DNA from 2 places in the Microbacterium sediminis genome. Region 2 is predicted to be linked to the other one. Evidence: predicted binding sites of a transcription regulator. Region 2 holds the regulator's gene; the other holds the start of a gene.
The links. Region 2 encodes HspR, which represses chaperone genes until heat shock. Its sites were predicted from a motif close to AAGTTGAGTCNNNNNGACTCAACTT; they were not measured.

Region 1 (7,870 bases), 290 kb from region 2:
TCACGCGCGCCGACGTGACCACGCGCAACCGGCGCAAGGCCGCCCGCCTGGCCCAGGCGTACGACGACATCGAGGAGCGGATCGCCGCCCTGCGCGAGCAGGAGGAGCTCGACGCGATCCGCCCCGAGATCGACGGCAACCGCATCCAGGAACTCCTGGGCATCGGTCCCGGCCCCGCGGTGGGCAAGGCCTACCGCTTCCTGCTCGACCTGCGTCTGGACGAGGGCGTGCTCGGCGCCGACGAGGCCGAGCGCCGGCTGCTCGAGTGGTGGGCCGCGCAGGACTGACCTGGCATCATCGTCCCCGTGGGGGACGTGTGGGGCACCGCGGTGCCGAACTGGATCACGGCGATCACGGCCGTCGCGGCGCTCGTGCTCGCGACGATCGGCGCCCTGGCCGCCTGGCGCTCGCTGCAGCAGCAGATCGCCGACTCGCAGGCGGCGCGGGAGCGGGAGATCGCCAGTCAGGCCCGCACGGTGACGGCGCAGTGGGTCACCCGTCAGCGCGCCGGCGAGGACGGCCGCACCTGGACGGAGTGGGGCCTGCGCGTGATCAACCACGGCACGACGACCGTGTTCGACGTCCGTGCCGACGTCGAGGTCGACGGCCGGGCCGAGGATCTGCCGGCCCTGCACACGCTCCACCCGGGCGATCTGTTCGTCCAGCGCGTCAAGCATGCGGACGGCATCGCGTATGCGGTGAAGCGCATGAAGGACGACGTCACGCGCGTGCAGCCGATCCAGAGCCCCAGCTGGCGGGTGCACCGGATCACGTTCGAGGCCGAGGGCGACACCCTCACCTGGGCGCCGCGCGAGAAGCCGGCGAGGAACGGCGCCGCGGGTTTCTCCGGGTAACCCCCGAATCCCGGCCAGCCGCCGGGGAATCCGGGCGCGGTCCTAGTAACTTCGTGGGGTGGACCATACGTCGCCTGATCAGCACACGTCACCGGTGCAGCCGCTGACCGTACTCCTCGGCTGCGACACGTTCTCGCCCGACATCAACGGCGCCGCCCGCTTCGCGGAGCGCCTCGCCGCGGGCCTCGTCGAGCGGGGCCACGACGTGCACGTGTCGGCACCCGCGCGTCGGTTCCGCAAGCAGGAGCCCGCGATCGAGCAGATCGAGGGCCAGCCGCTCATGCTGCACCGGCTCCCCTCGGTGCGCCTGTTCTGGCACGAGTGGCTGCGCTTCGTGTGGCCGTGGCGCTCCAAGCACTGGGCCCGCGTGGTGCTCGACCGGGTGAACCCCGACGTCGTGCACATCCAGTCGCACATCGTCATCGGCCGCGGCCTGGCCCGCGAGGCCCGCAAGCGCGGCATCCCCGTGATCGCCACCAACCATGTGATGCCCGAGAACATCCTCGACAACACGCTGCTGCCCGACGCGCTCAACAAGGTGTTCGTCAAGCTCGCCTGGGCCGACGCGGAGCGCACCTTCGGGCTCACGGCGGCCGTGACCACGCCCACGCGCAAGGCCGCGGACTTCCTCGAGTCGACGATCGACATCGCCGGGGTGATCCCCGTCAGCTGCGGCATCGATCAGAAGCAGTACACGCCCGACCTGTCGCCGCGCACCGAGAACCGCGTGGTGTTCGTCGGCCGGCTCACCACCGAGAAGCAGGTCGACGTGATCCTGCGCGCGGTCGCCCAGCTCGACCCGGAGCTCGACGTGAAGCTCGATCTCGTGGGCGACGGCGACCAGCGCCCGCACCTCGAGAAGCTCGCCGAGGAGTTGGGCATCCGCGAGCGCGTGCACTTCTTCGGCCACACCACCGACGCCGAGCTGCGCGCCGCGCTGACCCGGGCGAGCGTGTTCGCGATCGCCTCGATCGCTGAGCTGCAGTCGATCGCGACGATGGAGGCCATGGCCTCGGGCCTGCCGATCGTCGCCGCGAACGCGGTCGCGCTGCCGCACCTCGTGCACGAGGGCGAGAACGGGCACCTGTTCGAGCCGGGCAACGTCGATGAGCTCGCCGATCGCCTGCGCGACGTGCTCACCGCCGCGCCGGAGGACCGCCGCGCGATGCAGGAGGCGTCGCTGCGGATCGTCTCGGCGCACGACATCAACCGCACGCTCGACACCTTCGAGGCCCTGTACCGCGGCGAGCCGCTGCCCGCCTAGGCCCGCGCATGCACATCGTCATGTTCGCCGACCAGCACGTCGAGACGCTGGGCGGCGCGCAGGTCTCGACCCGGCTGCAGCGGCGGTACCTCGAGCGGGCGGGCCACACGGTGACGATCGTCGCGCCGCGGCGCCACGGACCGCGCTCCCGCATCCACGCCGACGACCCGGCGTATGCCGATCTGCCGTCGATGATCGCGACGATCGATCGCGAGTACTCGGTCACCTGGCCGGGGCGCCGCGCGGACGGGGCGGTCGAGCGCGCGCTCCGCGACCGTCCCGCGCCCGACGTCGTGCACGTGCAGGCGGACTTCTGGGGCGCGTTCCTCGGCTACCGCTACGCGCGCCGCCACGGCCTGCCCGTCGTGCACACGATGCACAACCGCGTCGACGTGGGCCTGCGGGCGACCACGCCGTTCCCGGAGCTCCTGCTGCGCGGGCTCAACCTGTGGCGCCGCCGGGCGCTGCCGGGCACGGGGCGCGGCACGGACGGGTGGGCCTACCTGCGGGGGCTCGCCTCGGGGGCCTCGGCGGTGACCGCGCCGTCGGGGCACTTCGCGCGGCGGCTGGAGAGCCACGGGGTTTTCCCCGCGGTCGACGCCATCTGGAACGGCATGGACGACGACCTGCTCGACCGCATGCGCGCCGAGCGGGTCGAGCCGGCCGCGCCGCCGGCCGTGCCGACGTTCCTCTGGGTGGGCCGGATGAGCCCCGAGAAGCGGCTGCTGCCGTTCCTCGAGGCCGTCGCGCGCGCCGGGGCGCCGATGCGGGTCGAGGTGATCGGCGGCGGCGCGCAGTCCCGCGCCGCGCGGCGCGTCGTGGCCCGCTACGGCCTGGGCGAGATCGTGACCTTCCTCGGCGGGCTGCCGTACGAGCAGACCCTCGCGCGCATCGCGGCCGCGGATGCCCTGGTGCAGACGTCGATCGGCTTCGAGACCCAGGGCATGACGCCGTTCGAGGCCGCGGCGCTGGGAACCCCGAGCGTGATGAGCGACCCCGACATCGCCGCCGAGGTCGGCGCCGGCGTGTGGCGGGTGGGCGAGCCCGGCCACGCCGATGCGTCGGTCGACGCGCTCGCCGCGACGCTGCGGCGCGCGGCCGCCGACATCCGATCCGGCACCGCTCCCGCGCCCGATCCCTCGGTGCGCGAGCGGTTCCGGCAGTCGGCGAGCACGGCGCAGATGCTCGCGGTGTACGAGCGCGTGCTCGCGCGCTGAACCGGCTCAGAGCACGGCGTAGAGCGGCTGCACGAGCAGGCCGGCCGCGAACCCGGCCAGCACGAGGCCGTTGGCGCCGATGCCGATCCCGCTGAGCAGGCGTGCCGACCCGCGCGCCGCGACGAGGCCGAGCACGAGCCCCACGACCGCGATCACGCAGTACACGCCGCCGGCGATGGCCGTCGCGAGGCCGTACTGCGCCGTCGTCAGGCTCGAGCCCTGCCCGCTCATCATGCCGAGCAGCACCATCTGGATCACCGGCTGCGCGATCGTGACGAGCGCCGCCAGCGCGATCGAGGTCCAGGCGAGCGTGCGCCCGCTGGTGGCCGGCTCCGTCGGGCTTCCGGCCATCACGCCGGGATAGCTCGACGCCGGTTGGCCGTAGGGGGGAAGACCGGGGGCGCTCATGCCGCCGAGGGTAGTCCCCGCGGGGCACGCCCTGCCACTGTTCGCCCGGATCCTGCCAAGTGCGCGGCAGGGGCCCCCGCCGATCGCGGCGGCCGCCTACCGTTCGAGCATGACGACTCCCGCCGACATCGCCGCCCACTACCGCGCCAAGCTCGCGGTCGAGACCGATCCCGCCGACGTGTACGCCGCGCAGAAGGCCGGGGAGGCCTTCGTGCTCGTCGACACGCGCTCGGCCGAGGCGTGGGCGCAGGGGCGCGCGAAGGGCGCGATCCACCTGCCCACCCGCGAGATCCCGGCGCGCGCCGCCGCCGAGATCCCCGCGGGCACGGCCGTGGTCGTGTACTGCTGGAGCCCGGGCTGCAACGGCGGCGACAAGGCGGCGTTGGCGTTCGCCGAGCTCGGGTACGACGTGCGCCTGATGATCGGCGGCTTCGAGTACTGGGCGCGCGAGGGGTACCCGGTCGTGACGGATGAGGGCGAGCGGCGCGGCCCGGTCGATCCGCTGACCGCGGGCGTGCGGTGACCGTCTGTCAGCGCTGCGACGGCGCGGAGGGGCCGTTTCTCGCGTGCTCGTTCGCCTGCACCTGGTGCGCCGCGTGCGTGGCGACGTTCCCCGACGGTCGCTGCCCGAACTGCCGGGGCGAGCTGAATCCGGTGTGAGCCGGTCAGCTGTCGATCCGAGGGGCGTGATCCGGGCGGTGCGCCCAGTCATCGGTGCCGAACACCCGCTGGCCGTACCCGTCGTTGGGCAGCACCCAGAGGGTGGCCGCGACGCTGGCGACGACGACCGCGATGACGATGATCCCGAGGAGAACGCTCATGACCGAAAAGCTACGGTTGCGCTGATCCGGCCACGAGTGGCAGGATCGACGCAATCCAACGGATTCCTGCCACGACGATCGCCGCCGGTCGCAGGACTTCTGCCAACGGGAGGATCGATGATCCAGAAGGTCGCCTGCATCGTGCTCGACGGGGCCGCGGTGTTCGAGTTCGGCGTGGTCTGCGAGGCGTTCGGCCTCGATCGCTCGGATCAGGGCGTGCCCACGTTCGACTTCCGCCCCGTCACGCCCGATCCCGGCCTGGTCCGCACGAAGATGGGCTTCTCGCTGCAGATCGACAACGACCTGTCGTTCGCCGACGAGGCCGACGTGGTCGTCGTCACCGCGACCCCGCATCCGTACTGGGACCACGTGGACCCGCGGGTGATCGACGTCGTGCGCCGCGCCGTCGAGCGCGGCGCCTGGGTGCTGAGCGTGTGCAGCGGCTCGTTCACCCTCGGCGCCGCGGGCGTGCTCGACGGCAAGCGCGCGACGACGCACTGGATGTACGCCGACGAGATGGCCCGGCGCTATCCGCGCGTGACGATCGATCCCGATGTGCTCTACGTGCAGGAGGGGCGCATCATCACGAGCGCCGGAACGGCGGCGGGGATCGACGCCTGCCTGCACCTGCTGCGGCAGGAGATCGGCGCCGAGCTGACGAACATCGTCGCCCGGCGCATGGTGGTCGCGCCGCAGCGCGACGGCGGTCAGGCGCAGTTCATCCTCCACCCCCTGCCCGAGGCGCAGGGCATGTCGCTGTCGCCGACGCTCGACTGGGCGATCGCGAACCTGCAGCGCGAGCTCTCGGTCGAGGACCTCGCCGCCCACGCCCACATGTCGCCGCGAACCTTCGCCCGGCGCTTCAAGGCCGATCACGGCACGACCCCCGCGGCGTGGCTGGCCCGCCAGCGCGTGCTGCAGGCGCAGCGTCTGCTGGAGCGCACGGACTGGGGCCTCGACCGGATCGCGGCCGAATGCGGTTTCGGCTCGGCGGCGGTGCTGCGGCAGAACTTCGCTCGCGCCCTGGGCACGAGCCCCACCGCCTACCGCGCGCGCTTCGCCTGCGTGGACGAGCCCGCGGCCGAGCTCGCGCTGGCCTGACGCGGGCGGCGGCTGCGGCCGGCCGTGATCCGCGAGACTGCAGGTTTGCGCCGAGACAGCGTGCAGCGTCTGCTGTTTCGGCGCAGGCCTGCAGTCTCGGCGTGAAGACGCGGCGCCGCGGGGTCGGGCGGGGTTCCGCTGCGGCGGTGCGGTTGCTAAAGTTGAGTGAGAGCGACTCAAGTTCGCACGGGATCATTGGAGGGGACATGGCGGAGCAGCCGCAGCAGGAGGAGCAGAGCGCCCTCGCGCAGTTCGGGATCAACCTCACCGAGCGCGCCCGCGCGGGCAAGCTCGACCCCGTCATCGGGCGCGACAGCGAGATCCGGCGCGTCAGCCAGGTGCTCACCCGCCGCACGAAGAACAACCCGGTGCTGATCGGCGAGCCCGGCGTCGGCAAGACGGCCGTGGTCGAGGGGCTCGCGCAGCGGATCGTCGCGGGCGACGTGGCCGAGAGCCTCAAGGGCAAGGAGCTCATCGCCCTCGACATCTCGGCGCTCGTGGCCGGCGCGATGTACCGCGGCCAGTTCGAGGAGCGCCTCAAGAACGTGCTCAAGGAGATCACCGAGTCCGAGGGCCGCGTGATCACGTTCATCGACGAGCTGCACGTGCTCATGGGCGCGGGCGGCGGCGAGGGCTCCGTCGCCGCGGCCAACATGCTCAAGCCGATGCTCGCCCGCGGCGAGCTGCGGATGATCGGCGCCACGACGCTCAACGAGTACCGCGAGTTCATCGAGAAGGACGCCGCGCTCGAGCGCCGCTTCCAGCAGGTGTACGTGGGCGAGCCCAGCGTCGAGGACACGATCGCGATCCTGCGCGGCCTCAAGGAGCGCTACGAGGCGCACCACAAGGTCGCGATCTCGGACGGCGCGCTCGTCGCGGCCGCGTCGCTCAGCCACCGCTACATCCCGAGCCGCCAGCTGCCCGACAAGGCGATCGACCTCATCGACGAGGCCGGCAGCCGGTTGCGCATGGAGATCGACTCCGCCCCGCTGGAGATCGACGAGCTGCGCCGGCACGTCGATCGCCTCAAGCTCGAGGAGCTCGCCCTCAAGAAGGAAAAGGATCCCGCCAGCAAGGAGCGTCTCGCGAAGCTGCGCGAGACGCTCGCCGAGCAGGAGGAGCGCCTGGGCGGGCTGCAGGCGCGGTGGGAGACCGAGCGCGCCTCGCTCAACCGGGTCGGCGACCTCAAGACCAAGCTCGACGCCGCGCGCGTGGAGTCCGAGCGCGCCCAGCGCGAGGGCAACCTCGAGAAGGCCTCGCGCCTGCTGTACGGCGAGATCCCGGCGCTCGAGCGCGAGCTGGCCGAGGCCGAGCGCGTGGAGCAGTCCGACGAGCGCATGGTGGGCGATCAGGTGACCGAGGAGGACATCGCCCAGGTGATCGCGGCGTGGACCGGCATCCCCGTGGGGCGGCTCATGCAGGGCGAGACCGAGAAGCTGCTGCACCTGGAGTCGGAGCTGGGCCGGCGCCTCATCGGGCAGAAGGACGCCGTGCGCGCCGTGGCCGACGCCGTGCGGCGATCGCGCGCCGGCATCAGCGACCCGAACCGCCCCACCGGATCGTTCCTGTTCCTGGGCCCGACCGGCGTCGGCAAGACCGAGCTGGCCAAGGCGCTCGCCGAGTTCCTCTTCGACGACGAGCAGGCGATGGTGCGCATCGACATGTCGGAGTACGGCGAGAAGCACTCGGTGAGCCGGCTCGTCGGCGCCCCTCCGGGGTACGTCGGCTACGACCAGGGCGGCCAGCTCACCGAGGCCGTCCGCCGCCGCCCCTACAGCGTGGTGCTGCTCGACGAGGTCGAGAAGGCCCACCCCGAGGTGTTCGACGTGCTCCTGCAGGTCATGGACGACGGCCGCCTCACCGACGGGCAGGGCCGCACGGTCGACTTCAAGAACGTCATCCTCATCCTCACGTCGAACATCGGATCGCCCATCCTCGTCGACCCGACGATCTCGCCCGACACCAAGCGCGATCAGGTGATGCAGCTGGTGCACGCGGCGTTCAAGCCGGAGTTCATCAACCGGCTCGACGACATCGTGATGTTCCACGCGCTGAGCCAGGACGACCTGGCGCAGATCGTGGAGCTGCAGGTCGATCTGCTGCAGGCGCGCCTCGCCGATCGCCGCCTCACGCTGGCCGTCACGCCCGACGCGCGCGCGTGGCTGGCCGAGCGCGGCTACGACCCGGTGTTCGGCGCCCGTCCGC
Region 2 (7,870 bases):
TGAGCCGCGAGATGTTCAACGGCCTGTGGCCCGACTTCGACGAGGCCGAGGTGCCGATCGGATCGATCACCAACGGCGTGCACGCCCGCACGTGGGTGGCACGCGAGTTCCTCGACATGTTCGACGAGTCGGGTGCCGAGCTCGACGGTGAGGCGGGCGCCCTCGCCCGGGTGTTCAACGACATCGGCTTCGAGCGCATCTGGGCGGCCAAGCGGCGCATGCGCGAGCGCCTCGTGCACGACGCGCGCCGCCGGGTGCGGGCCTCGTGGCTGCACCGCGGCGCCGTGGACGCCGAGCTGACCTGGATCGACGACGCGCTCTCGCCCGATGTGCTCACGATCGGCTTCGCCCGCCGCGTGCCCTCGTACAAGCGCCTCACCCTGATGCTGCGCGACCCCGAGCGCCTCAAGGCGCTGCTGCTCGACCCCGAGCGGCCCATCCAGCTCGTCATCGCCGGCAAGTCGCACCCCGCCGACGACGGCGGCAAGGCGCTCATCCAGCAGCTCGTGCGCTTCGCCGACGACGCCGAGGTGCGCCATCGCATCGTGTTCCTGCCCGACTACGAGATCCAGATGGCCCAGGTGCTCTACCCGGGCTGCGACGTGTGGCTGAACAACCCGCTGCGCCCCTACGAGGCGTGCGGCACGAGCGGCATGAAGGCGGCGCTCAACGGCGGGCTGAACCTGTCGATCCTCGACGGCTGGTGGGACGAGTGGTTCGACGGCGAGAACGGGTGGGCGATCCCGTCGGCCGACGGCGTGGACGACCCGAACCACCGCGACGATCTCGAGGCGGCCGCGCTGTACGAGCTGCTGGAGCGCGAGATCGCGCCCCGGTTCTACGACCGCGACGCGGCCGGGATCCCGGTGCGATGGATGGAGATGATGCGCCACACCCTCGAGTCGCTGGGCCCGAAGGTGCTGGCGTCGCGGATGGTGCGCGACTACGTGAACGCCCTGTACACGCCCGCCGCGCGCAACGCGCGGGCGCTCGGCGCCGACTACGCCGGGGCCGTCGAGCTGGCAGCGTGGAAGGGCCGCGTGCGCACGGCGTGGCCGGGCGTGCGGGTGGAGCACGTGGAATCCAGCGGCGTGGACGAGGTCGCCGAGGTCGGGGCCTCGCTGCGGGTCCGCGCCGACGTGGCCCTGGGCGACCTCTCGCCCGACGACGTCCAGGTGCAGCTCGTGCACGGCCGCGCCGAGGGCGACGATCGTCTCACCTCGCTGCGGGTGGCCCCGCTCTCGCTGAGCGAGCGGTTCGAGGAATCGCGCGCGGCCTTCACGGGCGAGGTGCTGCTGGATCGGGCGGGCCCGTTCGGCTACACCGTGCGCGTGGTGCCGGTCCATCCGCTCCTCGCCACCACCACCGAGCTCGGCCTGGCCGCGCTGGCGTAGGCGGGGTCAGTCGGCCCCGTCGTCGAGCGACTGCATCACGACGACGGAGCGGCCGCCCACGGTGATCCCCTCGCCCGCGCGGCAGACGGTGCCCTCGGTCACCCCGGGGTCGGTCGAGAGCACCACGCGGAACGCGGGCTCCCACTGCTGCGGCATGATGCGGGCTTCGATCGGGTCGGCGCCCGAGGTGAACCAGATCAGGAACGACGCGTCGGTGAGCTGCTCGCCGCGCGGGCCGGGCTCGCGCAGCGGGCGCCCCGACACGTACATGCCGATCGCCCGCTGCCCGGCGTCGCCCCAGTCGGCGTCGGTCATGACGCGGCCGTCCGGGTGCAGCCAGGCCAGATCGAACGGTCCGCCCTCGATCGTCGGACGCCCCTCGAACCAGTGCCGCTGCCGCAGCGCGGGGTGCTCGCGCCGCAGCCGCAGCGCGGCCTTCGTGAGCTCGTACACGTCGAGCCAGGCGTTGTCGGCGCTCCAGTCGACCCACGAGATCTCGTTGTCCTGGCAGTAGGCGTTGTTGTTGCCGCCCTGGGTGCGGCCCCGCTCGTCGCCGGCCGTGATCATGGGCACGCCGTTCGACAGGCACAGCGTGAGCATGAGGTTGGCGGCCTGGCGCCGCCGCTCGGCCACGATCGCCGCGTCGTCGGTCTCGCCCTCGGCGCCGTGGTTCCAGGAGCGGTTGTTGTCGGTGCCGTCGCGGTTGTCCTCGCCGTTGGCCTCGTTGTGCTTGTGGTCGTAGCTGACCAGGTCGCGCACGGTGAAGCCGTCGTGCGCGGTGATGAAGTTGACCGAGTTCGAGGCGGAGCGGCCGTCGTCGGCGTACAGGTCGCTCGAGCCGGCCAGCCGCGTGGCGACGTTGCGGATCGTCCCCTGACCGCGCCAGAAGTCGCGGATGGTGTCGCGGTACTGATCGTTCCACTCCGCCCAGGGCGGGGGCATGCGCCCGACGAGATACCCGTCCATCGAGACGTCCCACGGCTCGGCGATGAGCTTGACGTGGCGCAGGATCGGGTCCTGATCGATCGCGATGAGCAGGGCGCACGCGAAGTCGACCTCGTAGCCGGTGCGGGTGAGGGCCGACATGAGGTCGAACCGGAAGCCGTCGACGTGCATCTCGGTGACCCAGTAGCGCAGCGAATCGAGGATGAGCCGCAGCGCGAGCGGGTTCCAGGCGTCGACCGTGTTGCCGCAGCCGGTGACGTCCCAGTACGTGTCGTCGAAGCCGGCACCCTCGGCCGGGATGACGCGCTTGTAGAACCCGCGATCGTCCAGCCCGCGGAACGACAGCGTGGGGCCGTCGGGACCGGCCTCGGCGGTGTGGTTGTAGACGACGTCGAGGATCACCTCGATCCCCGCCCGGTGCAGCTCCTTGACCATGCTCTTGAACTCCGCGACCTGGCCGCCGCGGTCGCCCGACGAGCTGTACGAGGCGTCGGGCGCGAAGTACGAGATGGTGTTGTAGCCCCAGTAGTTGCTCAGGCCCCGCTCGAGCAGCGCCGGCTCCGAGAAGAACTGCTGCACGGGCAGCAGCTCCACGGCGGTGACGCCGAGGTCGCGGAGGTACTCGATCACGGCGGGCTGGGCCAGGCCGGCGTACGTGCCCCGCAGCGGCTCGGGCACCCGATCGTGCAGCTTCGTGAAGCCCTTCACGTGCAGCTCGTAGATGACCGTGTCGCGCCAGCGGGTGCCGAGGGGTCGATCGCCCTCCCAGTCGAACGACGGGTCGACCACGACGCTGCGCCCGGTGTAGGCGGACGAGTCGGTGTCGTCGCGCACCGCCGGGTCGTCCTCGCGGGCGCCGAAGATCGGCTGCTCGGCGATGACCGTGCCGCTCGTGGCGAGGCCGTACGGATCCAGCAGCAGCTTGTGCGGATTGAAGCGGTACCCGTTCGCCGGATCCCACGGACCGTCCACGCGGTAGCCGTAGCGCTGCCCCGGCCGGATGTCGGGCAGGGCGCCGTGCCAGATGCCGAGGGTCTGCTCGGTGAGCTCGTACGAGGTCTCGCGGTCGTCGTCGCCGAACAGGCACAGGTGCACCCGCGTGGCGTTGGGGGCGTACACGGCGAAGTTCGTGCTCTCGGGGGTCCACGTCGCGCCGAGCGGCCACTCCCGGCCCGGCCAGATGCCGACGGTCTCTCCGAGGCGGGTCCACAGCTGCGGGCTCATACCCCCATGATGCCGTGGCCCCGCCGATTGCCCGGCAGGTGCGCCGGGTGCGTCTTGCGACCCAGCGGGACCGTCAGCGCGGCGACGAGGGCGGCGTCCAGAGCATCAGCTCGGCGCTGCGGCGCACGCGCGTGCCCGCCCGCAGCGTGACGACCGATCCCGTCGCCCCCGCCGCGAACACCCGGGCGCCGGGGCGCGAGGCGATCTCGGCCTCCAGCCGCTCCTCCAGGGCGCGCACCCGCCGGCGCAGGTCGCGCACCTCGTCCTCCAGGTCGAGCACGCGCGCGATCGCGGCGAGGCTCATCCCCTCGCCCGAGAGCCGGGCCACCTCGCGCAGCTGGGCGATGTCGCGCGCCGAGTAGCGGCGCGACCCGCCGCGCGTGCGCCCCGGCACCACCAGCCCGATCCGGTCGTACTGGCGCAGCGTCTGCGGGTGCATGCCCGCCAGCTCCGCGGCGACGGCGATGGCGAAGACGGGCGCGTCCTCATCGATCTCGTACTCGTCGCTCATCCGTCCACCTCCTCGCTCGTCCTGCCATCATCACCGAGACTGCACGCCCGCGCCGAGACAGCATCCCGTGTCTGCTGTCTCGGCGCGGCGCTGCAGTCTCGCGGGTCATCGCGATCAGCCCTTTGCGCGCGCAATCAGGTCGGCGCGCGGGTTCTCGGGCGGCTCCACCTCGTGGAAGCGCTCGAGGGCCTCGCGCTGCGCGTCGGTGAGGTGGCCCGGCACCACCACCTGCACCTCGGCGAGCAGATCGCCCGTGCCGTTCTTCGACGTGATGCCGCGGCCCTTGACGCGCAGCACCCGCCCCGAGGGCGTGCCCGGCGTGACGCGCAGCTTCACCACGTCGCCGTCCAGCGTCGGCACCTCGATCGTCGCGCCCAGGGCCGCCTCGGTGAAGGTCACCGGCACGGCGACACGCAGGTTCAGCCCGTCGCGGGTGAAGACCGGGTGCGGGCGCACCTTGACCTCCACGACGATGTCGCCGTTGTCGCCGCCGTCGGGCGACGGGCGCCCGCGACCGCGCAGCCGGATCTTCTGGCCGTCGGCCACGCCCGCCGGGATCTTGATCTTGAAGGGCTTGCCGTCGCCGCTCTGCAGCGTCACGGTCTCGCCCTTCGCGGCGGTGACGAAGTCGATCGTCGTGTTCGCCCGCAGGTCCTGCCCCTTCGTGGGGCCGCCGAAGCCCTGGAACCCGCCGCTGGGTTGACCGAACCGTCCCGTCCCGAACCCGCCGCCGCGGGTCTGGTTGAAAATCGAGAAGATGTCGTCGAAGTCGGCCGACGATCCGCGGCTGGTCGTGAAGCGGCTGAAGACGTCCTCGAACCCGCCGCCGCTCGATCCGCTCGCCGTGAAGCGGGCGCCCGAGCCCATGGCGCGCAGCTCGTCGTACTCGCGGCGCTGCTCCGGGTCGGAGAGCACCGAGTAGGCCTCGCTGATCTCCTTGAACTTCGCCTCGGCGGCGGTGTCCCCCGGGTTGGAGTCCGGGTGATACTTCCGCGCGAGCTTGCGATACGTCTTCTTCAGATCGCTCTCGGAGACGTCCTTCGAGACCCCCAGGACCTTGTAGAAGTCCTTGTCGAACCAGTCCTGACTGGCCATCCGTCTCCTGCCTTACTCCGCCGGCACGGCGACCACGACCTTCGCCGGCCGCAGCTCGACGTCGCCCAGCCGGTACCCGACCTCGACCACCTCGAGCACGGTCGACTCGGTCGTGCCGGGCACGGGCTGCTGGAACACGGCCTCGTGCTGCTGCGGGTCGAAGGCATCGCCCGCGGCCCCGTACGTCGTCAGGCCCATGCGCTCGGCCACGCCGCGCAGCTTCTCGGCCACGAGCGCGAACGCGGTTCCCTCTTGCAGGTCGCCGTGCTTGGCAGCGCGATCGAGGTCGTCGAGCACGGGCAGCAGGCCCTTGGCGACCGATCCCTTGGCGCGATCGATCTCGAGCTGGCGCTGCTCCTCGGTGCGGCGGCGGTAGTTCGCGTACTCCGCCTGCAGCCGCTTGAGGTCGTGCAGCAGCTGCGTCTCGTAGTCGCTGTGCTCGGCCTCGGCGGCCTCGTCGGTCTGCTCGGCGCCGAGGATGTCGTCCACCGTCAGCGCCTCGGCCTCCGCCTCGGGCGCGGGCTGCTCGTCCGCCTGCGCGTCGGGGCCGGAAGCGTTCGCCTCCGGCCCCTCGGCGCCAGGCTGGACCTCGTCGTTCTCGTCGAAGTCCTTGCCGGCCATTACTTCTTCTCGTCCTCGTCGTCCACGACCTCGGCGTCGATGACGTCCTCATCCGAGGACGTCTCCTCCGTCGGGGTGCTCTCGGATGCGGCCGCGGCGTCCGCCTGCGACTGCGCGTAGATCGCCTCGCCGAGCTTCGTCTGGCTCTCGTTGAGCTTGTCGAACGCGGTCTTCACGGCGTCGTCGTCCTCGCCGGCCAGCGCCGTCTTGAGGGCGTCGACGTCGGCCTGCACCGAGTCCTTGACGTCGGCGGGCAGCTTGTCGGCGTTCTCCTGGATCAGCTTCTCGATCGAGTACGAGAGCGTCTCGGCCTGGTTGCGGACCTCGGCGGCCTCGCGGCGCTTCTTGTCCTCGGCCGCGTGCTCCTCGGCCTCGCGGACCATGCGCTCGATGTCCTCCTTGGGCAGCGACGAGCCGCCCGTGATGGTCATCGACTGCTCCTTGCCGGTGCCCTTGTCCTTCGCCGAGACGTGCACGATGCCGTTCGCGTCGATGTCGAAGGTGACCTCGATCTGCGGGATGCCGCGCGGGGCCGGGGCGATGCCGGTCAGCTCGAACGTGCCGAGCGGCTTGTTGTCGCGGGTGAACTCGCGCTCGCCCTGGAACACCTGGATCGCCACCGACGGCTGGTTGTCGTCGGCGGTGGTGAAGGTCTCGCTGCGCTTGGTCGGGATGGCCGTGTTGCGCTCGATGAGCTTGGTCATGATGCCGCCCTTGGTCTCGATGCCGAGGCTCAGGGGGGTCACATCGATGAGCAGGACGTCCTTGCGCTCGCCCTTGAGGACACCGGCCTGCAGGGCGGCGCCGACGGCGACGACCTCGTCCGGGTTCACGCCCTTGTTGGGCTCCTTGCCGGCCTCGCGCTTGACGAGGTCGCTCACGGCGGGCATGCGGGTCGAGCCGCCGACGAGCACGACGTGCGCGATGTCCGACACCTTGATGCCGGCCTCGCGGATGACGTCGTCGAACGGCTTCTTGGTGCGCTCGAGGAGGTCCTTGGTGAGGTCCTCGAACTTGGCGCGGGTGATCGTCTCGCTCAGCGACACGGGGCCGTTCTCGGTGAGCGACAGGTACGGCAGGTTGACGCTCGTCGACGTCGAGCTCGACAGCTCCTTCTTGGCCTGCTCCGCGGCCTCCTTGAGGCGCTGCAGCGCGATCTTGTCGCTCGAGACGTCGACGCCCGTCGAGTCCTTGAACTGCTTGATCAGGTAGTCGACGATGCGCTGGTCCCAGTCGTCGCCGCCGAGGCGGTTGTCACCGGCGGTGGCGCGCACCTGGATGGTCGAGAAGTCGTCGTCCTTGCCCACCTCGAGCAGCGAGACGTCGAAGGTACCGCCACCGAGGTCGAAGACGAGGATGAGCTCGTCCTCCTTGCCCTTGTCGAGGCCGTAGGCCAGGGCGGCCGCGGTGGGCTCGTTGATGATGCGGAGCACGTTGAGGCCCGCGATCTCGCCAGCCTCCTTGGTGGCCTGGCGCTCGGCGTCGTTGAAGTACGCGGGCACGGTGATGACGGCGTCGGTGACCGTGTCGCCCAGGTACTGCTCGGCGTCGCGCTTGAGCTTCATGAGGATGCGCGCGCTGATCTCCTGCGGCGTGTACGCCTTGCCGTCGATCGCCTGGGTCTTCCAGTCGGTGCCCATGTGGCGCTTGACCGACGCGATGGTGCGGTCGACGTTGGTGACGGCCTGGCGCTTGGCGGTCTCGCCGACCAGCACCTCGCCGTCCTTCGTGAACGCGACCACCGACGGGGTGGTCCGGAAGCCCTCGGCGTTGGCGATGACCTTGGGCTCGCCGCCCTCGAGGACCGCGACGACCGAGTTGGTCGTTCCGAGGTCGATACCCACAGCGCGTGCCATGTTGTCTCCTTTGTGTTGCCGGCCTGGAAAGTCGTCGCACGGAATCTGAGTCGTGCTGACTCAAGGGTAGATCTCGACCCCCGACCGCGTCAAACGAACTTGATATGAATACGCTCAACTTTTGCGCGGGGCAGGATGTGTGCATGCCGATCTCCCACCTGCGGGAATCGCGCATCCGCCCCGCTAGGGTGAGCGCCATGCGCACGGCACCAACCGTTCACCTT

Region 1: a site for HspR is predicted at 5,824-5,848, ahead of E3O41_RS13095 (ATP-dependent Clp protease ATP-binding subunit). Genes of this name have one in related genera too.

The regions. Positions count from the first base shown of each region.
Region 1 covers NZ_CP038256.1:2,746,271-2,754,140, reverse strand. The annotation lists gene E3O41_RS13135 (CCA tRNA nucleotidyltransferase) at 1-287, shown strand, start outside; gene E3O41_RS13130 (hypothetical protein) at 306-854, shown strand; gene E3O41_RS13125 (glycosyltransferase) at 949-2,118, shown strand; gene E3O41_RS13120 (glycosyltransferase) at 2,127-3,335, shown strand; gene E3O41_RS13115 (hypothetical protein) at 3,342-3,743, opposite strand; gene E3O41_RS13110 (rhodanese-like domain-containing protein) at 3,853-4,266, shown strand; gene E3O41_RS14540 (DUF1272 domain-containing protein) at 4,263-4,403, shown strand; gene E3O41_RS14185 (hypothetical protein) at 4,409-4,564, opposite strand; gene E3O41_RS13100 (GlxA family transcriptional regulator) at 4,682-5,665, shown strand; gene E3O41_RS13095 (ATP-dependent Clp protease ATP-binding subunit) at 5,872-7,870, shown strand, end outside.
Region 2 covers NZ_CP038256.1:246,802-254,671, reverse strand. The annotation lists gene glgP (alpha-glucan family phosphorylase) at 1-1,394, shown strand, start outside; gene glgX (glycogen debranching protein GlgX) at 1,401-3,563, opposite strand; gene E3O41_RS01235 (heat shock protein transcriptional repressor HspR) at 3,637-4,074, opposite strand; gene E3O41_RS01230 (DnaJ C-terminal domain-containing protein) at 4,189-5,169, opposite strand; gene E3O41_RS01225 (nucleotide exchange factor GrpE) at 5,182-5,790, opposite strand; gene dnaK (molecular chaperone DnaK) at 5,790-7,646, opposite strand.